Regions from separate parts of the Nitrospirillum karajorum genome, predicted to be linked through region 2. Evidence: predicted binding sites of a transcription regulator. Region 2 holds the regulator's gene; the other holds the start of a gene.
What was found. The regulator PhoB, encoded in region 2, activates phosphate uptake and scavenging genes when phosphate is short. The targets are predictions, from matches to a motif close to TNTCATAAAACTGTCA.
Positions count from the first base shown of each region.

Region 1: a site for PhoB is predicted at 2,109-2,124, ahead of pstS (phosphate ABC transporter substrate-binding protein PstS). Genes of this name have one in related genera too.

Region 1 is NZ_JAZBQB010000003.1:1,736,788-1,744,702, forward strand. It holds gene UCD39_RS21735 (OprO/OprP family phosphate-selective porin) at 1-1,574, opposite strand, end outside; gene pstS (phosphate ABC transporter substrate-binding protein PstS) at 2,273-3,325, shown strand; gene pstC (phosphate ABC transporter permease subunit PstC) at 3,504-4,475, shown strand; gene pstA (phosphate ABC transporter permease PstA) at 4,479-5,387, shown strand; gene pstB (phosphate ABC transporter ATP-binding protein PstB) at 5,393-6,208, shown strand; gene UCD39_RS21760 (chloride channel protein) at 6,433-7,915, shown strand, end outside.
Region 2 is NZ_JAZBQB010000003.1:1,123,658-1,131,572, reverse strand. It holds gene UCD39_RS18780 (class I SAM-dependent methyltransferase) at 1-683, opposite strand, end outside; gene UCD39_RS18775 (AraC family transcriptional regulator) at 797-1,633, opposite strand; gene UCD39_RS18770 (FAD-dependent oxidoreductase) at 1,773-2,972, shown strand; gene UCD39_RS18765 (hypothetical protein) at 2,984-3,370, shown strand; gene phoB (phosphate regulon transcriptional regulator PhoB) at 3,426-4,130, opposite strand; gene phoU (phosphate signaling complex protein PhoU) at 4,210-4,974, opposite strand; gene UCD39_RS18750 (ATP-binding protein) at 5,212-6,735, opposite strand; gene UCD39_RS18745 (NADP-dependent malic enzyme) at 7,037-7,915, opposite strand, start outside.

The DNA.
Region 1 (7,915 bases), 610 kb from region 2:
TTGTCGCCCACCTGGGTGTTGTTGGTGGCGGACGAGTACTTCTTCAGGTCGATGAACTGGTAGTCCAGCATGAAGCGGACGTTGCTGGTCATGTACCAGTTCAAGCCCAGGGTCCAGACTTCCTGCTGGCCGCCGCGCACGCGGTTGGCGGTGTTGGTGGCCCAGGTGTCGGAGTTCAGGTTCAGGAAGCTGTAGCGCGCCACGGCTTCCCAGGTGCCCCACTGGCCGGCGCCCGGGTTCAGCGGCTTGTCCACCGTCGGGGCGCTGAAGGCGCCCTGGTTGGCGACGTAGTTGCGCTTCTGCCCCGTCAGCACCCAGCCGGCCTCGGCGTAGTAGCCGAAGAAGCTCGGGTCGTTGGTGGCCGTGGACAGGACCTTACGACGCGTCACGTCGATCTGGTAGCCTTCGCCCTGCGCCCAGAAGCTGTCGTAACGCACCGCGGCTTCACCGCCGTAGATGGCGACGCTGTTGGCGTTGATGTTGCCGGTGTTCAGGATAGCGCCCAGGCCGCCGTAGCGGTTTTCCGGACGTTCGGACAGGGCCAGCACATGCGAACCGGCGGCGTTCACGCCGTTCGTCTGCGGCGGGGCGTACATGTAACCGACATCGGCGCCGACATGGACGATGGTGTGCTCATCGTTGATCGGGCGGAAGGCGGCGCGGGCGAACGCGGCTTTCTGGTCATCGGCCACGCCAGTGACGGCGCTGGAAGTGACAGAGGCGGTCGAACCCGTCGTGCTGGTCAGGACCGTGGTGCTGCCGAACGGGCTGGTGTTGACGTTGGCGCCGGTCAGGTAGACGTCGGCGAAATAGTTATCGCCGAAGGTGCGCACGCCGGCCGACAGGCGGCCTTCGCTGGCGATCAGGCCGGTCACGACGTTGTTGATGCCGGGACGCTCGACCAGGCCGATGTCGTTGGAGCTGATGCTGTCTTCGAAGGTGAAGGCCGGCTGCATGGCGCCGACGTCGATGATCCAGCCCTTGTAGCCGGTGTAGGACAGCTGGGCGGTCTGCAGACGGCCGGACTGGTTGAAGCGGCCCGGGAAGTCGGCCGTAACGTTGTAGGTGAAGTCGTTGAAGGCCTTGCCGGCGAAGCCGATGTAGGCGCGACGGAAGTTGAAGCCGTCGGTGATGTCCTTGACCTGACGGTTATCCGGGTTCTTCGCGTCCTGGAAGTTGTAGCCGTAGTCCAGGTGGATGCGGCCGACGGGCTGGAAGGTGAAGGCCTTGTCAGCGGACGAGAACGTCGGGATGCCGTTCGGGAAGGTGATGCTGGGCAGGTTCGCCGTGGCGGCGGTGGCGGAGGTCGCGGCCTTCTCGGCGGCGGCCTTGGACTCGGCGGCGGCCTTGTTGGCGGCGTCGGTCTGGGTCGCAATCGCCTGCAGCTGCGCCTGCAGCGCCTGGATCTGCTTGTTCAGCGCGTCGATCTGCGCCTGGGTGGCCAGCGGGGTGGCGGCCGCGGCGGCCGTGGCGGAGGCGGCGTTCGACTTCTTGGTTTCTGCAGCGGAGGCGCCGGCGGCGGCGAAAGCCACGCCCAGCACCGTGCCAGCGAGCAACACGGTCTTGAGGTTCATTTCCTAGATTCTCCCATCATCCGGTCTACGGCATGCCGCCCAATCCCGGTTTCGGGGCCGACGTCACGCGTTTGGAGCGTTTGGGCCGCGGCCCTCACGAAGCGCTCGGTAGCAATATAGCATGACAGCGAGACTGCTGAAGGTTGACAGATTTATTAAAGGGGCCGCCTGTGGCCGGGATGCAACAGTTCCGAGTCGGGTGTTTTAGCGGGCTTAAAGTAAGGCGGGGCAACAAATTTCGGACTACCGTAGTAGAGCCGCGGGCGCCTAAGGCCGGTGAAAAAAGAGCCGGCCCCCCTCCATTGCATCTATAGTGTTGTGAATAGGGCGCACCGGGGTGCCTGCTTGCGCCGGCTGATAATGCCCGGCCGCCGGGCCAGAAAGATCCGGCGGGGAGGCCGGCACAGGCACGCTTGAAAAGTATTTGAGAATCGTCGGAGGTCCGCACCGCCCGCCCGCCACCGGCGGTGTTGCGCGCCGGCGGCGGGGTACGGGGCATGAACGGGGGTGTGGGCTGCGACAATAGGCCCACAGTTTCACAAAACCGTAACATACTCGTCACCAAAGGTTCAGGACCCGGAATTTAGGGTCCGCCCGTCGAGACGGGATCAGGAGCGGTCGCGGGGGCATACCCCCTGGGCGGGCCGCCGGGGCCCCGAGATGGTCGACTAAGACGTTCCAACCCGTGGGGGAATCCCGTGAACTTTCAACCGAAGAACCTGCTGAAGGGCATGGTTGCCGCCGCGGCCGCGGTGATGATGGTGGGCGCCGCCCAGGCTGCCGACATCAGCGGCGCTGGCGCCACCTTCCCGTACCCCATCTACGCCAAGTGGGCCGAGGCCTATAAGGCCAAGACCGGCGTGGGGCTGAACTACCAGTCCATCGGTTCCGGCGGCGGCATCAAGCAGATCAAGGCGAAGACGGTCACCTTCGGCGCCTCGGACATGCCCCTGAAGGCTGAAGATCTGAAGGAAGCGGGCCTGCAGCAGTTCCCGATGATCATGGGCGGCGTCGTTCCGGTCATCAACGTGAAGGGCATCGCCCCCGGCCAGATCCAGCTGGACGGTCCGACCATCGCCAAGATTTACCTGGGCCAGATCGCCTCCTGGGATGACCCGGCCATCAAGGCGCTGAACCCCGGCCTGAACCTGCCCAAGACCTCCATCGTCCCGGTGTACCGTTCGGACGGGTCGGGCACGAACTTCCTGTGGACCACCTACCTGTCCAAGGAAGACAAGGAATTCTCCGAGCGCGTCGGCGCCAACACCTCGGTGCAGTGGGCCGCCGGCCTGGGCGCCAAGGGCAACGAAGGCGTTGCCAACATGGTGAAGCTGACCGACGGCGCCATCGGCTATGTCGAGTACGCCTACGCCAAGCAGAACACCTTGACCTTCACCAAGCTGAAGAACAAGGAAGGCAAGATCGTCAGCCCGGAAATCAAGGCCTTCCAGGCCGCCGCCGCCGGTGCCGACTGGGCCAACGCCCCGGGCTTCTACCTGGTGCTGGTCGACCAGCCGGGCGCCGACAGCTGGCCGATCACCGGTGCCAGCTTCATCCTGGTCTACAGCCAGCCGCAGGACGGCGCCGCTGTCGCCGAGGCCCTGAAGTTCTTCGACTGGGCCTACAACAACGGCCAGGCCGCCGCTGAGCAGCTGGACTACGTGCCGATGCCGGCCGCGGTGATCGCCCAGGTCGAGAAGTCCTGGTCCACGATCAAGACCGCCGACGGCAAGCCGGTCTGGTCGAAGTAACAGGACTCGGGTAAGAAGGATGCGCCCTCGGGGTCAGCCCCGGGGGACGGAGGTCGGGAGAGGGGTCGCCAACGGCTCCTCTCCCTCTCTGTCGGCTTCCTTCACAGACATCCGGGTTTCTAGGTCATCGCGTTTTCAGTATCGCAGGGCCTATGGCCGGAGGGGTGCTTTGGTGGACATGGCGGTAAAGGCATCGGACATCAGCGCGGAAAGTCCGCGGGCGCGCACGCAGCGCCGCAACGACCTTCTGTTTCGCAGCGCCACCCTATTCTTCGCCCTCCTGGTGCTGACGCTCCTGGGCGGCGTGATCATCTCCCTCATCCATGGCGCGCTGCCGGCCCTGAAGGCTTTCGGCTTCGGCTTCGTCACCACCGAGATCTGGAACCCGGTGACGGAGAAGTTCGGCGCGCTGGCCCCCATCTACGGCACGCTGGTCACGTCGGTCATCGCCATGCTCGTTGGCGTGCCCGTCAGCTTCGGCATCGCCATCTTCCTGACGGAGCTGTGCCCGGCCTGGGCCAAGCGCCCCATCGGCATCGCGGTGGAACTGCTGGCCGGCATCCCCAGCATCATCTACGGCATCTGGGGCCTGTTCGTGTTCGCGCCCTTCCTGCAGCGGACCGTGCAGCCCTTCCTGATCAACACCCTGGGCAACGTCCCGGGCATCGGCGCCTGGTTCAAGGGCCCGCCCTACGGTATCGGCGTCCTGACGGCCGGCCTGATCCTGGCCATCATGATCCTGCCCTTCATCACCTCCATCACCCGCGACGTGTTCGAGACCATGCCCGCCATGCTGCGCGAAAGCGCCTACGGCCTGGGCGCCACGACCTGGGAAGTGGTGCGGGACATCACCATCCCCTATACCCGCGTGGGCCTGGTGGGCGGCATCATGCTGGGCCTGGGCCGCGCGTTGGGCGAGACCATGGCGGTGACCTTCGTCATCGGCAACTCGCACCACATCGCCTCCTCCCTGCTGGCGCCGGGCACGACCATCTCCGCCGCCATCGCCAATGAATTCACCGAGGCGGTGGGCGACACCTACACCTCCTCGCTGATCGCGTTGGGCCTCGTCCTGTTCATCATCACCTTCATCGTGCTGTCGCTGGCCAAGCTTATGCTGGTGCGCATGAACCGCAAGGCGGGGACCTGATCCATGGCCATCACCGATATGTCCCCCGGCACGCCCGCCGGCTCGCCCCCCGGCACCAACTTCGCCATGGGCCGCTACAAGCGGCGCAAGATCGGCAACACCATCACCATGGGCCTGGCCGTGGGCGCCGCCGTCTTCGGCCTGCTGTGGCTGGTCTGGATCCTGGCGGTGCTGCTGATCAACGGCCTCAGCGCCATCAGCCTGGGCCTGTTCACCCAGATGACGCCCCCGCCGGGCAGCACCGGCGGCCTGCTCAACGCCATCTTCGGCAGCCTGGTGATGACCGTGCTGGGCATGGTCATCGGCACGCCCATAGGCATCATGGCCGGCACCTACATGGCTGAGTACGGCAAGGGCACGAAGCTGGCGGAGGTGACGCGCTTCATCAACGACATCCTGCTGTCGGCGCCGTCCATCATCGTCGGTCTGTTCATCTACACCATCGTCGTGGTCCCCATGGGCCACTTCTCCGCCTGGGCGGGGTCCATCTCGCTGGCCGTGCTGGTCATCCCCGTGGTGGTGCGCACGACCGAGGACATGCTGAACCTGGTTCCGGGGTCGCTGCGCGAGGCCGCCGCCGCCCTGGGCGCCCCGCGCTGGAAGGTCATCGTGCAGGTGACCTACCGCGCCGCGCGCAGTGGCATCATGACCGGCATCCTGCTGGCCGTGGCCCGCATCAGCGGCGAAACCGCCCCCCTGCTGTTCACCGCCCTGAACAACCAGTTCTGGAGCGTGGACATGAACGCCCCGATGGCGAACCTGCCGGTCACCATCTTCCAGTTCGCGCTCAGCCCTTATGAGGACTGGCAGCGGCTGGCCTGGGGTGGTTCGCTCCTCATCACGGTCGCCATCCTCGCCCTCAACATCGGCGCCCGCATGCTCGCTTCCATCGGCACCAAGAAAGGCCAGTGATCCCCATGACCGCGCTTTCCATGACGGCGGAACAGTCCCAGGCGGCCCTCGCCACCGACGGCGACATGCGCGAGAAGATCAGCGTTCGCAACCTGAACTTCTACTACGGCGGCTTCCACGCCCTGCGGAACATCAACCTGCCGCTGTTCGACAAGCGGGTGACGGCCTTCATCGGCCCGTCGGGCTGCGGCAAGTCCACGCTGCTGCGCATCCTGAACCGCATCTACGACCTCTACCCCAACCAGCGGGCCGAGGGTGAGGTGCTGTTGGACGGCGAGAACCTGCTGTCGCCCAAGCAGGACCTGAACCTGCTGCGCGCCCGCGTCGGCATGGTGTTCCAGAAGCCGACGCCCTTCCCCATGTCGATCTACGACAACGTCGCCTACGGCATCCGCCTGTATGAGAAGCTGAGCCGCGCCGACATGGACGTGCGCGTGGAAGAGGCCCTGCGCAAGACCGCGCTGTGGGGCGAGGTGAAGGACAAGCTGCGCCAGAGCGGCCTGTCGCTGTCCGGTGGTCAGCAGCAGCGTCTGTGCATCGCCCGCGCCGTGGCCGTGCGCCCGGCCGTGCTGCTGCTGGACGAGCCGACCTCGGCCCTGGACCCCATCTCCACCTCCAAGATCGAGGAGCTGGTGGATGAGCTGAAGCCCGACTACTGCATCGCCATCGTCACCCACAACATGCAGCAGGCGGCCCGCGTCTCCGACTTCACCGCCTTCATGTACCTGGGCGAACTGGTGGAATACGGCGCCACCGACACCATCTTCACGGCGCCCAAGGAAGAGAAGACGGAGCAGTACATCACCGGCCGCTTCGGCTGAGCCGGCGGTTGCGCGCGATTTGACAGGAAGGGCGGCATCCTCCGGGATGACCGCCCTTTTTCCATAGAAGCGCCGCTTTTGTCGCCCATATCGGCCTGGTGCCTGTTATCACCCTTGTCCTGACCGGTCGCGGCCCACATCTGCCTGATACCATGGATACCCACCCGCCTTCCTCACCCCCGCCGGCCGCCCGCTCGGGCCCGGAGTCTGGGCCGGAATCCGGGTTGGTTGGGGGAGATGTCGACGCTGGGGCGGCACAGCCGGCCGGGTCGCCGCCGCCCGGCGGTGGCCGTCGTCGCGCCGGGCGCCGCCTGCCGGTGGTCTGGCGCGCGCTGACCCACGCGCTGACGCCCAAGGGCCTCCGCTCCTCCGAACTGTCCTTGGCCCTGCTCAGCGTGCCGGTGGGCATCGGCGTGGGGCTGGCGGTGGCGGGGCTTCACGCCCTGGTGTTGGCGCTGCACAGCCTGGCCTTCAAGGTCCCGTTCGGCGACCACGTCAGCAGCGCCTTGTTCATTCCCGCCACCCTGACCCTGGCCGTTCCGGTGGTGGGCGGCGCCGTGTTGGCGGGGTTGGCCCTGCTGTTCCGCCGCGCCCGCGACACCGTCGACCCCATCGAGGCCAATGCCCTCTATGGCGGCCGCATGTCCCTGCGCGACAGCCTGCGCCTGACCCTGTCCATCGTCGTGTCCCATGGCGCCGGCGGGTCGGTGGGGATGGAGGCCGCGTTCACCCAGACGGGGGCCGGCCTTGCCTCCAATTTCGGGCGGCGGCTGAACCTGCGGCGCAACGATTTGCGCACCCTGGTGGGCTGTGGCGCCGCCGCCGCCATTTCCGCCGCCTTCACCGCCCCCCTGGCCGGCGCCTTCTACGCCTTCGAGCTGGTCATCGGCACCTATACCTTGGCCACCCTGGCCCCGGTCTGCGTGGCCGCCGTGGTCGCCAACCAGGTGGCGCAGATGGTGCTGAACCGGCCGGCCCTGTTCATCCTGGCGGAACCTCCGGTCATCCGGGGTGGCGACTTCGCCACCTTCCTGATGGTGGGCCTGGCCTCCGGCGCCGTGGCCATCCTCACCATGCAGGCCGTTACGTACGCGGAACGACTCTTTCGCCAGCTGCCGGTTCCCCGTGCGGTCCATCCCATCCTGGGCGGCCTGCTGCTGGGACCCATGGCGCTGGTGCTGCCAGGTGTGCTGGGTGGCGGGCAGGGGGCCTTGCAGTACGGCTTCGATCATGGCTACGGCCTGGGGCTGGCCTTCGTGATGCTGGTCGCCAAGGTGGTGGCCTCGGCCCTGTGCCTGGGTGCCGGCTTCCGCGGCGGCTTGTTCAGCGCCTCGCTGCTGCTGGGCAGTCTGTTCGGCAGCATGGTGTCGGATATCGGGACCATGCTGCCTGTGGATTTGGTGGCGCAGCGGTCCGCCGTCATGCTGGTGGGCATGGGGTCGCTGGCCGCCGCCGTGGTGGGGGCGCCCGTGACCATGGTGCTGCTGGTGCTGGAACTGACAGGCGACCTGCGTGCGTCCGCCGGCGTGCTCATGGGCGTCATCGCCTCCACCCTGCTGGTGCGCGAGACTTTCGGCTATTCCTTCGCCACCTGGCGCTTCCATCAGCGCGGCGTGCAGATCCGCGGTGGGCATGACATCGGCTGGGTCAAGGACATGACCGTGGGCCGGCTGATGCGCGGCGACCCCAAGACGGTGCCGGCGGACA
Region 2 (7,915 bases):
CCTGCCACCACCTGGCCGATGCGGGGCAGCACCTCGAAGGAATAGCGGTCGTACAGCTCGCGCAGGATGGGCAGGTTCACCTGGCTGAATTCCAGGCAGTAGAAGCGTCCGCCGGGCTTCAGCACGCGGTGGGCCTCGGCCAGGGCCTTGTCGATATGGGTGACGTTGCGCAGGCCGAAGGCGATGGTGTAGGCGTCGACCGAGCGGTTGGGCAGGGGCAGCGACTCGGCATTGCCCACGGTCCACTGTAGACCGCCGCGCGTTTCCGGCGTCTGGTCCCAGCCTGGCATGGACCCTTTGTCGATGCCGCGATCGCGGCCCACACGCACCATGGCTTCCGTCAGGTCGCAGACCATGATCCGGGCGGCGGGTGCCTTGGCGGCCATGCGAAAGGCGATGTCGCCCGTGCCACCGGCCACGTCCAGGATGGTCTCGCCCGCCCGGGGGTTCACCAGGCTGACGAAATCCGCCTTCCACAGCCGGTGGATGCCCACCGACATGAGGTCGTTCATGATGTCGTAGCGGCTGGCGACGCTGGAGAACACGCCCTGCACCAGCGGTGCCTTCTCCGCCGGGTTGATGGCGCGGAAACCGAAGGATCGCGCCTCACGCTCCTGCGCCGTCAGGGCGTCGGTGGCGGGGGTGTCGGCGGTGAAGGGCGGGGGCGTGGGATGGTCGACCATGGCGGCACCATAGCGTCGGGAACGGCGCTTGGGTAGCGGGCTTGGTGGGCAGGCCTGCCCTGAAAACGGGGCAGGATAAGTGGCTTATCCGTTCGGCGGCCCTAGGCAGAAGGTCAGGCCGCGATCCCCCTTCGGGCGAAATAACGGGCGGGGGGCTCACCAAAGGCCCGGCGGAACATGGCGATGAAGTTGCTGGGCGTGGCATAGCCCAAGGCATCCGCCACCTCCGTCACCGGCTCCCCTTTCGCCAGCCGTTCCAGGGCAAGGGTCAGCCGGGCCTGCTGGCGCCACTGGGTCACGCTCAGGCCCGTTTCCGCCATGAACAAGCGGCGGGCCGTCCGTTCCGACAGGCCGGCATCGCGCGCCAGCACGCCCAGGGGGCGATCATCGTCCGGCGCCTTCAGCAGGCGCAGGGCCAGACGCAGCAGCCGCGGGTCGGTGGGCATGGGCAGGTGCAGCGGTTCGCGCGGCGCCAGGCGAACCTCATCCAGCAACACGGCCAGCAGCCGCTCCTGCTCTGGCGTCAACGCCGCCTCCAGCGGCCATCCCGACACCCGCCGCACCAGTGATCGCAACAGGTCGCTGATGCCCATGACGCAGGGGCTGTCGGGCAGGCCCGCGCTGGCCTCTGGCGTCAGCATCATGCCCCAGCCGTCCAGCACGCCGCTGATGGTCACCTTGTGCATCATGCCGGGTGGCAGCCATCCCGCGCGCAAGGGCGGCAGCATCCAGGATCCATGTGCCGTGCGCACATGGATCAGGCCGCTGGCGATGCAGAACAGCTGTCCCCGGCGGTGGGCGTGCCAGTCGATCTCCCTCGTGCCCATGCGGTCCCGATCCTCCCGCGAATGGCTGCCCCAGAAGGTCAGGACGGGCGGACCGTCCGCCCGCTCACACATCTCCAGGAAGGCTTCCTTGGTCATGCGGTTGCTATCGCTGTCGGGACGCATGGCTTTCCCTGAGGTAAAGGGGGGTTGCTGCCGGACGGTTTGGCCGCTCCGCATTATTTTTCGTCCGACTGTCGTTATCAAGTGCCTCGTTCGGTGGGATATCGATACTCCAGCGCGGAGTTAGGCGGATGGTGACGGAATGAATGGGACGCAGGTGGCGATCATCGGGGCGGGCCTGGGGGGGCTGTGCCTGGCGCAGGCACTGACGCGCGCCGGTGTCGCGTGCGTGGTGTACGAGCGGGACGTGGCCGTGGACAGCCGGTCCCAGGGCTATCGCGTGCGCATCGACGCGGATGGCGCTGATGCCTTGGCCCGGTGCCTGTCGCCGTCCCTGTATGACCTGTTCAGGCGCACCTGTGCCGTGGCCGCCCCGCGCAGCCGCTTCCTGGACGGCCAACTGGCACCGGTGACCGGTCGCGCGCCGGCGGTGTGGAGTGCGGCCCCCGATGCGCAAGGCCGGGACAACGCGGCGGGTGGCGCGGCGGCGGGAGACTTTTGCGTCCATCGTCAGACGCTGCGGGAAATCTTGCTCTCGGGCATCGAGGACCGGGTGCGCTTCGGCGCCGCGTTTCAGGGCCTGGCCGTGGGGGCGGACGGCCGCGCCCATATTGCCTTCGCTGATGGCACCACCGTTCGCGCCGGCCTGGTGGTGGCCGCCGACGGTGTCAACTCCGTCGTGCGCCGTCAGTTGATGCCCCAGGCGGAGCCGCTGGATGTGGGGGCGGTCTGCCTCTACGGCCGCACCGTTTTGACGCCTCAGGTGCGGGCGGTGGTGGGCGACGACCTCTGTACAGGCACCAGCGTGGTCTTCGCCGACGGCCATGCCGGTATCATCGAGCCCATGCTGTTTCCGCCTGCGGCCTTTGCCCCGGAGGGCGCTTCGACCAGCCTGACCCCCGTGGCCGACTATCTCTACTGGGCCTTGATTGGTCCGCGCTCGCGGATGATGGGGGCGTTGCCAGATGCCGTGCCGGCGGCGGTGGCACGGCATCTGGCGCGCGATTGGCATCCCAGCCTGCGCGGTCTGTTCCGGCATGCCGATCCGGAAGGCATAACCCGGCTGCCGGTGCGCAGCGCCCGCTTGGCCCGCACCTGGCCCCACTGGACGGCGGCGGCGGTGACTTTCCTGGGCGATGCCATCCACGCCATGAGCCCGGCCGGTGGCCTGGGGGCCAACACCGCCCTGCGGGATGCCGCCGTGCTGGCGGACAGCCTGTCCCGCACCTCGTCCCCCACGGCGGCCGCGCGGGAATATGAGGCGGAGATGCGCGTGCGTGCGGCCCGCGCCATCCACCTCTCGGAGGTCGGTGCTGCGGCGCTATTTGCGGATGTGTTTTAAGGAGATTGAGGATGAGCCTGTTCGAGATACACGATCTCAGCCGCTTTCCCGTGGTGACGACCCGGCCCGGCACCACCCGGCCTGGTTACGCGCCGCAGTGGGAACGGGAAATGGATGCCCTGTTGGAACGGAGCGTGCCCTTCGTCATCATCATGCGCGATTCCCCGGAAGGGGAGGCGCATGAGGACCGGCGCCTGCGCGGTATGTGGCTGAAGCGCAACCGCGATACCCTGGCGGCGTTATGCCGCGCGGTGATCACGGTGGAGCCGAACGCGGCGCAACGCGCTGCCTTCAAGGTCCAAGCCGCCATCGCCGTGAAGGCCTTCGGCGTGGCGATGGAGGTGGCCGCCACGGAGGACGAGGCCGCGACCCTGGCGACGGCCGCCCTCGCCGCATGATACGGAGGCCGACCAGCGGCACGAGGTATCCCCTCGGGCCGCCGATATGGAAATATCAAGCGGACTTCATGTCCAGGGCGTAGCCGGCCGACCGCACGGTGCGGATCATGTCCAGTTCCGTCTCCTCGTTCAGGGCCTTGCGCAGGCGGCGGATGTGCACGTCCACGGTGCGCGGCTCCACGTACACGTCGTGGCCCCAGACGATGTCCAGCAACTGCTCCCGCGAGAAGACGCGGCCGGGGTGCTGCATGAAGTGGCGCAGCAGGCGGAACTCCGTCGGGCCCAGGTGGATGTCGCGGCTGTTGCGGCGCACCCGGTGGGCGGCCAGGTCCATGCTGATGTCGCCGTAGCGCAGCAGTTCCTCCGCCAGGGAGGGGACGGCCCGGCGCAGCACGGCGCGGATGCGGGCCACCAGTTCGGTTGGGCTGAAGGGTTTGGAGATGTAGTCGTCGGCGCCGGAATTGAGGCCGCGCACCTTGTCCGCCTCCTCGCCCCGGGCGGTCAGCATGATGATGGGGATCTCGCGAGTCTTGGGGTTGCGGCGCATCTGGCGGCAGACCTCCAGCCCGCTCATCAGCGGCAGCATCCAATCCAGCAGCACCAGGTGCGGCGCCTGCTCGTCGGCCAGCAGCAGGGCCTCCTCACCGTCGTTGGCGGTCAGCACCCGGAAGCCTTCTTTCTCCAGGTTGTAGCTCAGCAGCGTGACGAGGTCGGTTTCATCCTCGACGATCAGGACCAAGGGCTTCAACGAGGCGTTCATGGGGTGTCCCTAAAACTGGCTGTCCGCAGGCGGAGGCAGGTGGGTCGAGAAATCTAATCGGTACAGGCGCAGGCGCTACTTACAGGTCATCCAGCGACTCGGCCCCATGCAGGCCGCTGCCGTGCAGGTCGACGTCCGCCGTGGGGCCGACGACAAAGCTGGACTCGTCATGCTTGGGGCGGCTGGACGTCAGTGGTTGGCCCAACACCAGGAAATGGATGTTTTCCGCGATGTTGGTGGCGTGGTCGCCCGCCCGCTCCAAATTCTTGGCGATGAACAGCAGGTGGGTGCAAGGGGTGATGTTACGCGGGTCCTCCATCATATAGGTCAGGACCTCGCGGAAGAGGCTGGTGTACAGGTCGTCCAGCTCCTCGTCGCGGTTCCAGGCGTCGATGGCCTTGCCCACGTCGCGATCGATATAGGCGTCCAGCACGTCCTTCAGCATGCTTTCCACCAGCTTGCCCATGCGCGGAATGGCGCTGACGGGCCGCACGGCGGGCAGCTTGGCCAGGGCCATGCTGCGCTTGGCGATGTTGGCGGCGTAGTCGCCGGTGCGTTCCAGGTCGGCGGAAATCTTCAGGGCGGCCAGGATCTCGCGCAGGTCGCTGCCCACGGGCTGGCGCAGGGCCAGCATGCGCACGGCCTCCTGCTCGATCCCGCGCTCATAGTCGTCCAACTGCAGGTCCGCCTTCATCACGCGGGCGGCCAGGTCGACATCCCGGCGCACCACCGCCTGCACGGCACCGTCCACCTGCGCTTCGGCCACGCCCCCCATTTGGGTGATCAGGTTGGACAGGCGCTGCAGCTGTTGCTCGAACGATTTGACGGTGTGTTCGGCGGGCATTCTCTTACCACCCCATCCCCGGCGGTCCCGGCCGGGGCATGAAAAACGGCGGCCGGCGGGACGTCGCCGGTCGGGCAGGGTGGACCATAGCGACAGGTCGCTATGGAATTGCTACAAACAGGCGACAGTTTTGTGACATGGCACGGGGCGGATTCCGCTGTCAAAAATGCCCTGCGCTCAAGGGCTTATACCATACGAACGTAGGGTGTGTCCGGCGATGTGCCGCCGCCTCAGGGCTCAAGCCGCGCCGCGACCGCCTTCGTGTGACAGATTCGGGGCGGATTGTGGGAGGGATTTTTCCCCCTTCTCGCCCAGTTTCTCAGCGGGCTTCTCCACGCCCGGCAGGTGCACGGTGAAGGTGCTGCCCTTGCCCACTTCGCTGTCGATGGTCAGGCGCCCACGATGGCGGTTCACGATGTGCTTCACGATGGCCAGCCCCAAGCCGGTACCGCCCAGGGCGCGGCTGCGGGCGGCGTCCACGCGGTAAAAGCGTTCCGTCAGACGGGGCAGGTGCGTGCGCGCGATGCCATCGCCCTTGTCGGTCACCGACACCTTGATGCCGACCACTTTCTGAGGTGACTTCTGGCGGGCGCGGATGCCGGTGGCGCCCGTGGCCGGCGGCGCGTCCGCCCGCTCCAGCGACACCACCACGTCCGTCTGTTCCCGGCCATACTTGATGGCGTTGTCGATCAGGTTCTGGAACACCTGGGTCAGTTGGTCCTCATCGCCCTGCACGCGCGGCAGATCCTCGCCGCCGTGCACCTTGATGGTGATCTTGCGGGCCGCCGCCTTCAGCTCCAGCATGGCGACCACGCTTTGCACCAACTGGGCGACGTTGGTTTCTCCGGTGGGGTGGGTGTGCTCATCCAGCTCGATGCGCGACAGGGACAAAAGGTCCATCACCAGGCGCGACATGCGGCCGGCCTGCTCCTGCATGATGGCCAGGAAGCGGTCGCGCGCGTCGGCGTCGTCGCGGGCTGGGCCGCGCAGGGTTTCGATGAAGCCCACCAGGGTGGACAGCGGGGTGCGCAGCTCATGGCTGGCGTTGGCGACGAAGTCAGCCCGCATCTGTTCCGACCGCTTGATGGCGGTGATGTCGTGCAGGGTGATGATGGCGGTGATCTCGCGTTCGTCCGCGCCATCCTCCGCCGCGGGCTGGAAGGGGGTGACCCGCACCTCCAACACCCGCTCCACCGGCAGGGGCAGGGTGAATTCCACCCGCCGGCTTTCGCCTCCCGCCAGCACGGCGTCCACCGCCGCCAGCACGTCGGGGTTGCGCACGCTGACCGCCAGGTCGCGGTTCAGCATGCGATCGCCGAACAGGGCGCGGGCGGCGCTGTTGGCGCGCCCCACCTTGCGCTTGGCGTCGACCAGCATCAGGGGGTCGTGCAGGGCTTCCACCACCGCCTCGTCGGCGGCCAGCCGGTGTTCGATCTCCTCCCTGTGGCGCAGCCAATTCTGGTGCAGGTGGGCGATGTCTTCCAGCAGGGCGGCGCCCGTCAGGGTGCGGGCCAGGGGGGGCGGTAGGGGCGTGCGCCGGTCGCGCACCTGGTCGAGATAGGCGGCGATCAGCCGGCTGTCGCGCAGCACCAGATGCCGGGCCACGGCGGTCACGGCCGCCACCAGGACGAAGGCGCCCAGCGCCAGCAAGGGGTGGAGACGCCCGGACAGAACCAGCGCCGCCAGCAGGGCGCCCGTCGGCGCCAGCATCAGCACGGCGATGGCCACGAAACGATCGGGACGCGCTTCCAAACGACTCATCTCCCTAACCCACCCATGCTCATTTCCCGCGAGGCCAGCCGAACAGGCCAGGTCAGAATCGCGCAACGCTGTCCAGTGCCCCGGTCATTGCCCCGAACATAGCGCAAGAAATGCGCGCGGGACCCACGTCATGGAAGTTTAATTCCGGGCCCGGCCCACCACCGGCCGCGTCTCATAAGAAAAGGCCGCGGCATCCGGTGGTGCGACCATCTGTCCGCGGCCCGCTTTTATTTGCGCGCTGGCGCGGGCCTGGACCCGCGCCATTTGTATACTGGATACACTGTCGGTGCGGCCGATCCCCTTACAAGGCGGTGGACAGGCTGTCGTGGGCCGCCATGACGGCGGCCGTCAGCAGCTCATTGGACGTGGCGCCCATCTGCACGATCTGCGCCGGCTTCTCCAGGTTGATCAGCAGCGGCCCGATCAGGGTGCCGCCGCCCATCTTCTGCAACAGCTTGGCGCCGATGTTGGCGGTGTGCAGCGCCGGCATGATCAACACGTTGGCCGGGCCCGACAGGCGGCTGAACGGGTACAGGCGCTTCATCAGATCGTGGTCCAGCGCCACGTCCACCGACATCTCGCCCTCATACTCGAAGTCGACGCCCCGCTGGTCCATCAGGGCCACGGCGTCGCGCACATGCTGCGCCCGCTCCCGCATCGGCTGGCCGAAGTTGGAGAAGGACAGGAAGGCCACGCGCGGCTCGTGCCCCATCTGGCGGGCGGTGCGGGCCGCCCCCTCGGCGATGCAGACCAGCTGCTGGGCGGTCGGGCGCTCATGCACCGTGGTGTCGGCGATGAACACCGTCTGCTTGCGCAACGCCAGCACCGACAGGCCGAAGGCCGGCGCGCCCGGACGGGCGTCGATGACGTGGCCGATCTCCTCATACGAGGTGAAGAAGTCGCGGGTCAGGCCCGTGACCACCGCGTCGGCGTCGCCCAGCGCCACCATGCAGGCGGCGAAGACGTTGCGATGCTGGTTGACCAGCCGCTGGCAGTCGCGGTGCAGCATGCCCTTGCGCTGCAGGCGGCTGTACAGGAAGTCGGTGTAGCGCTGGTTTTCCGTGGACTGGAACAGACGGGCGTTACGCACCTCCAGTGGCGCGCTGCCCTGGGGCAGGCCCAAGGCCGCCATCTGCTCCGCCACCACCTTCTCGCGGCCGATCAGGATGGGCGTGCCGTA